Regions from separate parts of the Paenarthrobacter sp. Y-19 genome, predicted to be linked through region 1. Evidence: riboswitches for the same ligand, from Rfam matches in the RefSeq annotation. Region 1 holds a riboswitch; each other region holds the start of a gene.
What was found. A riboswitch is a leader RNA that binds a small molecule or an ion and turns the genes downstream of it on or off. The one in region 1 is predicted to bind cyclic di-AMP.
Positions count from the first base shown of each region.

Region 2: it holds a riboswitch for cyclic di-AMP, as region 1 does, so the genes downstream of both, PYR64_RS17950 (hypothetical protein) here and PYR64_RS01785 (hypothetical protein) in region 1, are expected to answer to the same signal.
Region 3: it holds a riboswitch for cyclic di-AMP, as region 1 does, so the genes downstream of both, PYR64_RS21440 (NlpC/P60 family protein) here and PYR64_RS01785 (hypothetical protein) in region 1, are expected to answer to the same signal.

Region 1 is NZ_CP119414.1:356,916-359,110, forward strand. It holds gene PYR64_RS01780 (glycosyltransferase) at 1-92, opposite strand, end outside; gene PYR64_RS01785 (hypothetical protein) at 265-1,122, opposite strand; cyclic di-AMP (ydaO/yuaA leader) riboswitch at 1,126-1,313, opposite strand; gene PYR64_RS01790 (HAMP domain-containing sensor histidine kinase) at 1,422-2,195, opposite strand, start outside.
Region 2 is NZ_CP119414.1:3,836,688-3,838,882, forward strand. It holds gene PYR64_RS17940 (ATP-dependent DNA ligase) at 1-342, opposite strand, end outside; gene PYR64_RS17945 (hypothetical protein) at 389-619, shown strand; cyclic di-AMP (ydaO/yuaA leader) riboswitch at 748-898, shown strand; gene PYR64_RS17950 (hypothetical protein) at 914-2,074, shown strand.
Region 3 is NZ_CP119414.1:4,537,818-4,540,012, forward strand. It holds gene PYR64_RS21435 (copper resistance CopC family protein) at 1-546, shown strand, start outside; cyclic di-AMP (ydaO/yuaA leader) riboswitch at 697-888, shown strand; gene PYR64_RS21440 (NlpC/P60 family protein) at 892-1,683, shown strand; gene PYR64_RS21445 (FAD-binding protein) at 1,788-2,195, opposite strand, start outside.

The DNA of each region.
Region 1 (2,195 bases):
ACGGTGAGGTCCAGGACAGGAACCCGGGCGGGGACGCCCACGCCCGGGTCCTGCGGGTGGTGGACTACGGTCCCTGGATCCGTGATGGTCATGGATCCAGAATGAAGGATCAGATTATGAACGCTTTAGGCGGAAGCTGTGACACTACTGTGAGCCCCGGCAAGCACCTGTGAAAACGAAAGAAGCCGCCCTGGTTCCCGCCATCCGCTCCAGTAAGAACTGAGGCAAACGGCGGAAGCCGGGGCGGCAATCAAACAGCTTGGCTTAGTACCAGTTGTTGGCCAGGTGGAAGGCCAGGGCAGCTGACGGGGATCCGTAGCGTTCCTTGATGTAGTTCAGGCCCCACTTGATCTGGGTCTGGTAGTTGGTCTGCCAGTCAGCGCCGGCAGAAGCCATCTTGCCGGCCGGAAGGGACTGGACAATGCCGTAGGCGCCGCTGGAGGCGTTGGTGGCAGTGGTCTTCCAGTTGGATTCCTTCTCCCACAGCGTGTTCAGTGCCGTCATTTCGGCGGCGCTCCAGCCGTAGCTGCCCAGAATGCTGGCGGCGTAGGCCTTGGCAGCAGCGGGGTCATCCACAGCCTTGGGAGCTGCTGCGGCGGCTGCGGCTTCTGCGGCGGCGGCAGCAGCGGCGTCGGCTGCCTGCTTTGCGGCAGCGTCAGCGGCGGCCTTTTCGGCGGCAGCCTTTTCTGCGGCGGCCTGGTCGGCTGCTGCTTGTGCGGCGGCGGCCTGATCGGCAGCGGCTTTGTCGGCGGCAGCCTTGTCAGCGGCAGCCTTTTCGGCGGCGGCTTTGTCAGCTGCGGCCTTGTCGGCGGCAGCCTTCTCAGCTGCGGCCTTCTTGGCTGCTGCGGCTTCCTCGGCGGCCTTGTTGTTGCTGGCCTCGGCGGCGGTCCGGGCTTCGGCCACGCGGCTTGCCTCAGGGAGAGTAAGAGCTGCGTTGGCGGCGGTTCCGAGCGATGCAACGCCCAGTGCAGCGGCTATAACACCGGCTACTACGGACATGCGTGCACCGGACTTGCCGTCACGGGCTGCCTTCTTGAGGACTGACTGCGACTTGGTCGACGGGTTGTCGTTATGGTCGCGGTGACGCGCGGAATGGCGCGTCTGATCGTTGAATTCAGACATGTGTGATTACCTCTCAGCGCCTGCGGAGTTAGCTGTCGGGTTCGGATGAGGTCATCCGGCCGCGCATCACGCTGCGGCTTCACCCCAAGGGCCGGCAATAAATGCCTGGGCCCGGAGACTCTGGGTCCCCCGTCTCTGCCTCGGAGAAAGTACGGACTCCGGGAAGTGGCAGAGCTCGGCGCATCCCGGATGTGGGCCAGTTGGGGCGACCCACCCTTTCGACGGTACAGGAGGTTTCTGCAGAAGTCACATTTAGGTAACAGAGATCACGACGACGGTGAGTCGCCTTGCCGGGATCGTTACAGTTGTCCGCCGCTCACGGTTGGAAGCCTCACGGCGAACTCCGTACGACCCGGACGGGAGGTCACTTCGACGCTTCCACCATGCGCTTCCACTATGGATTCCACGATCGACAGGCCCAGGCCTGACGTTCCTTCCGACCCCGACCGCGCTGCGTCGGCCCGGGCAAAGCGGGAGAAGATCCGGCCTTGGAAATCGTCCGGAATGCCGGGCCCGTTGTCCGTCACGGTCACCACTGCACTGCCGTCGGCCGAGAGCATCACGCCGGTGACAACCGTAGTTCCGGGATCTGTGTGCTTCCTAGCGTTCGAGAGCAGATTGGCCAGCACCTGGTGGAGCTGCGTGGCATCGCCGCGGACGGTGATGGGTTCATCAGGCAACGAGAGCTGCCAAATGTGGTCCGGGGCCATGACTTTCTCGTCGCTCACTGTCTCAACCACAAGGTGGGTCAGGTCCACATCGGTGACCTTGACCGGTTGGCCTTCATCCAGCCGTGCAAGCAACAGGAGGTCCTCCACCAGCGTGGTCATGCGCTCGGACTGGCTTTGGACCCTGGCCAGCGACTTCCTGCCGTCGTCCGTGAAGTTTTCGGTCATCCGCAGCAACTCGGTGTAGCCGCGGATGGCGGTCAGCGGGGTACGCAGTTCATGGGAGGCGTCCGCTACGAACTGCCGCACCTTGGTTTCGCTTTCCTGCCGGGCTTCCAGTGCGCTGGATACGTTGTTCAGCATTTGGTTCAGGGCGTAGCCGACGCTCCCTACTTCAGTGCCGGG
Region 2 (2,195 bases), 1.1 Mb from region 1:
CAGGGACGCAGGCGTCTTCTCCGCAAGCATCCGAACCCGGCTGTCCGCGGGATGGATTCGCTGCTGCAGCACGTCGAACTCAAGCCTGTTGCCCTGGATCAGGATGATCTCGCCGTCTACAACGCACTTGTCCGGAAGGTTCTTCTTCAGCGCTTCCACCAGCTCCGGGAAGTAGCGGGTCATGGGCTTTTCGTTGCGGCTGCCCAGGACGATGTCGTCCCCGTCCTTGAAGACGATGGTCCGGAATCCGTCCCATTTGGGCTCGTAATGCCCAACGTCGGGGATGTTCGGGACGGACTTGGCGAGCATGGGCGAAACGGGCGGCATCACTGGTAGGTCCATAGCTCATGTCTACCGGCCAGTACGTGCCCAAGGCTAGTGTTGGCGGATGGACATCTTAGCCGTGTTGGCAGCAGTGCTCGGAGCTCCCGCGCTCATGGGCGCGCTTTGGTACTGGATTGCGCGGGAGAACAAGCGCGGCGTCCGGCGGGCCGCAGCAGGCGGCTTGCTGGGGATCGCAGACGAAGTCTTCCGCCCTGCCACACATCAGGCCCACCAGGTCCGGAAAATCGAACACGAACTCCCCGCCCCCGCACCGGCCCCGAAGCCTAAGCGGTAGCCCCCTCCCGCGGGGGCAGAACTACCGCCCGTTACATTAATGTGACTTTACTTTCCGCCTCCTGTACGGTCGTAGGGCGACCCGATCTCCGCTGGGCCGCTTCTGGATTGACGCCGGGCTCTGCCGCAATCCAGGATCCGCCAGACCCGCGGCAGAGACGGGGGACCCACAGTTTCCCGGGCTTGTTTTCTCCGCAAGCCCTTGGGGTGAAGCCGCCACGCGCGGCCGGACGGCCTCGTCCGAACCCGACAGCTAACCTCGCAGGCGTTGAGAGGCACAACCATGTCCCCAACCATGGATAACCCACGCCGCGCGCAACTCGAGCGCGAGCGCACCAAGCCAACCGGACGCCGTCGGGCCCAACCCAGCGGATCCCCGGAACCAGCCACGACGGCGATCCCCACCGTAACGGCACCCACTCCGGCATCACCCGCTACGGCTGCGCCCACCACGCGGGCTGCGGCCCGGGCCGCTGAGCGTGAGCGTGCGGCAAGGGCTGTGATCGCCCCTGCCGAGCCGAAGGCAGCCCCTGCGCTTCCGGAGCCGGCAACCGCAGCGATTCCGGTAGTCGAAGCCGCGCGGGCCGCAGCTCCGGCATCCACCACACCAGGGCCTCCCACGTCAGCCATTCCCGTGGTTGCCGCCCGCAAGGCAGCCACCCGCGGGGAAGCCGGAGCCGAAGCGGCCGCCCCGTCCCCGGCGGCATCCCGCAAGACACCTCCGCCGGTGACGGCATCAACCCTCGGCACCACCTCCTCATTTGGCCGCGAACCCCAAGCTGTTCTGCGGAAAGCAGCGTCGGTGAAACACATGAGCCAGCGCATGGCAGTGGTTGCCGGAGCGCTGGGCCTGGTACTGACTGCGGGAACCGTCGGGCAGGCACTGGAGCTTCCGTTCTTCGGTCAGGAAAGTCCGGCCCAGGAAGCCAGCGGCGGCCAGAGTGGCGAGGACCGCCAACCGGGCTCGGCAGCCCCTGCGCCCCGGGCTTCCTACACCACAGCGTCCTCCCCGTCGTCGTCGGGTCAATCGTCATCCGAAGCAGGCCAACCGGCGACGGTACCGGAGGCGACGGTTCCAGAAGCGCCTGTGGCGGTTTCGCCGTCGTCGGTTCCTTCACCGCACGTCTCCCTGGCAGCCCCTGTCTGGGTCCCCTCGGCGTCCGCCCCGGCAGTCGCAGCGCCGTCCCCCGTAGCCGGCACTCCGGCTCCGACCCAACCTGCGCCGGCGCCCGGCGACGTGCCCTCGGACACGATCACGACACCGCCGGCAACACCGACGCCCACCACGACGCCGACGCCGACCACCACTCCCACGCCGACCCCGACGCCAACACCGACGGGAACGCAAACGGCAAAGCCCCGGCCCACCGGCAAGCCCACCGCAGGCACGTCGCCTCAGCCGCAGGCGTCCACCTTGGAATCGCTCCTTGACGCCGCACAGAAGGCACTGCAGTGAGCACGCGGTTGCCCCGCACCAACGTGCACACCGGCTGGCACGGGCGGTACTGCAGCAGCAGCCGCACGGCAACGTTCAGGCGCCGTTTGGGCCGCTGGAGTTGCCAGCGGCTGAGGCGCTC
Region 3 (2,195 bases), 400 kb from region 1:
GCGCACGATGTCGCGGAATCCACAGCGCCGGCGAACGGTGCAACCGTGGCTGAAGTGCCGGCGTCGGTCTCCATTACGTTCAACAACCGGCCGCTGGCCATCGGATCGGGCGTCTCCGTAACCTCCGGCGGCGAGAACTGGGCAGACGGGCCGGTCGAGATCATCGACAGCCAGGCCGTGCAGAAGCTCCGGGCCGGCGCGCCGGCGGGGGAGTACACGGTGGTGTGGCGCGTTGTCAGCTCCGATTCGCACCCCATCGAGGGCACCTTCAAGTTCACGGCCACAGCGGGAAGCACGACGGCGGCAAGCGGCTCGGCCGCCCCCTCGGCGTCCGCTTCGGCCACCTCGGGATCGGTGCCGTCCGCAGGTACGGCTCCTCCGGGAACAGTTGGCAGTTCGCCCGCCGCAGATGCGTCCCAGCCGTTCCCCTGGAGCATTGTTGTCATTGCGGTTGTTGCGGTTGCGCTCGTGATCTTCCTCGCCGTTACAGCCCGCAGGAAACTTGCCGGATCGGATGACGAAAACCGCCCGGAAGCCGCGGAATAGCGGGCTTTTCTACGTAGCTGCGAATATCTCGGTTCCGTTACCGCGACACGCCAAAGCCGCAGTCCTCGTTACTTAAATGTGACTTCGACGGGATCATCGCGTACGGTAGTACCTGTGCCTGTTCCACGTAGCGGGCACTTCCGGCCTGATTGCCTAGCTCTGCCGCAGTCCGGAATCCGTTCGCAGACAAACCTACGGCAGAGACGGGGAACCCATTTTGGGCCGCTTTCGAGCGTGCCTTGGGGTGAAGTCACGAAGCTTCCGCTGAACAGCGGGGGACAGTGGCCGGGTGACTCCCATCCGAATCCGACAGCTAACCTCGCAGGCATCGGGAGAGGCTCTTTCATGTCTTCACGCATTCTTCGCGGCCGTCGTAAGGCGGACAGCGTACGTCCTAATCCGTTCATCTCCATCTCCAAGGCAGTTGCCAGCAACGCTTCCGGCGCTGGCCGCCAGGCAGCTGTTATCGCAGCAGCTTCCGGACTCGTTCTGACCGGCTCTGTCGCTGCACACGCTGCAGAGGCTCCGGTCCAGCGCGATGCCAGCCCCGCCACGGTCGCCGAGACCGCTTCCGAGGCCCCCACCAAGGTTGTTACCGCTCTTTCTACGGCTACCATCAACTTCGAGCGTCCGGCTGTTGCTTCCGTTGCAGCTCCGGTCATCGAAAAGCCGGCTCCTGTAGTTGAAGCCCCCGCTGCCAAGCCGGCTGCCGTTACCGCTGCCGCAGCTGCGGCTCCCGTAGCTGCCCAGGCTGCAGTTGCAGCTCCGGCCGCTGTTGCACCTGCTGCTGCTCCTGTAGCTGCTGCTCCCGCTGCCGGCGGCGTCAACGCTGCCATGGTTGCCTCGGCTTACGCCCAGATCGGCATCATGCAGGACTGCACCGCCATGGTTGAGCGGGCCCTCGGTTCCGCCGGCATTCCGGTTGGCGACCTCGCCCCCATGCAGTTCATGAACTACGGCAAGGTTGTCAGCGACCCGCAGCCGGGCGACATGATCGTCCAGTCCGGCCACGTCGCCATCTACATCGGCAACGGCCAGGCAATCAGCGGTGGAATCAACGGCAACCAGACGGGCATCCACCCGATCAGCTGGTTGACCGCTACTGGTCCCATCACGTACGTACGCGCTGGCGCATAAGCCTCACGCTTCAACGCAAAGGCCGGTGTCTCCGAAGATCATCTTCGAGGACACCGGCCTTTGGCGTTTAAACTTCGTGTTGCGGCTGCCGTGAATGATGCCGGCTAGGCGATGGCGATACCCGGGCCGCCCGGGAGCGCCACTTTGGTGGAGATTGCCTGGCCCACTGCCTTGGCTTGCCGCAGGACTTCCTTGGGGCTGGGCGTAATGAGCTCGCCCACGCCCACCAAGTGCATTCCCACTGCCCGCATCGCGGAGACCAGGTTCTGCCCGACGGCGATTCCAAGTTCGGCCAGCATGCGGCGCAGCTGGCTCTGGGCGCAGCGTGTGACCACAATATGGTCTGCCAGGAGAACCCCGTTGGCGGTGTGGACTGCCCACTGTCGCGGGGCGGATTCGAGGGGGCCAGAGGCATGGAGACCGCTCCGGGTCATGCTTGCGGCGAGCCCGTACCCGATGTGCTGGGTTGGGTCCGCGCCCAGGAAATCCAGGCGGACGGCCCTGGTGGTGCT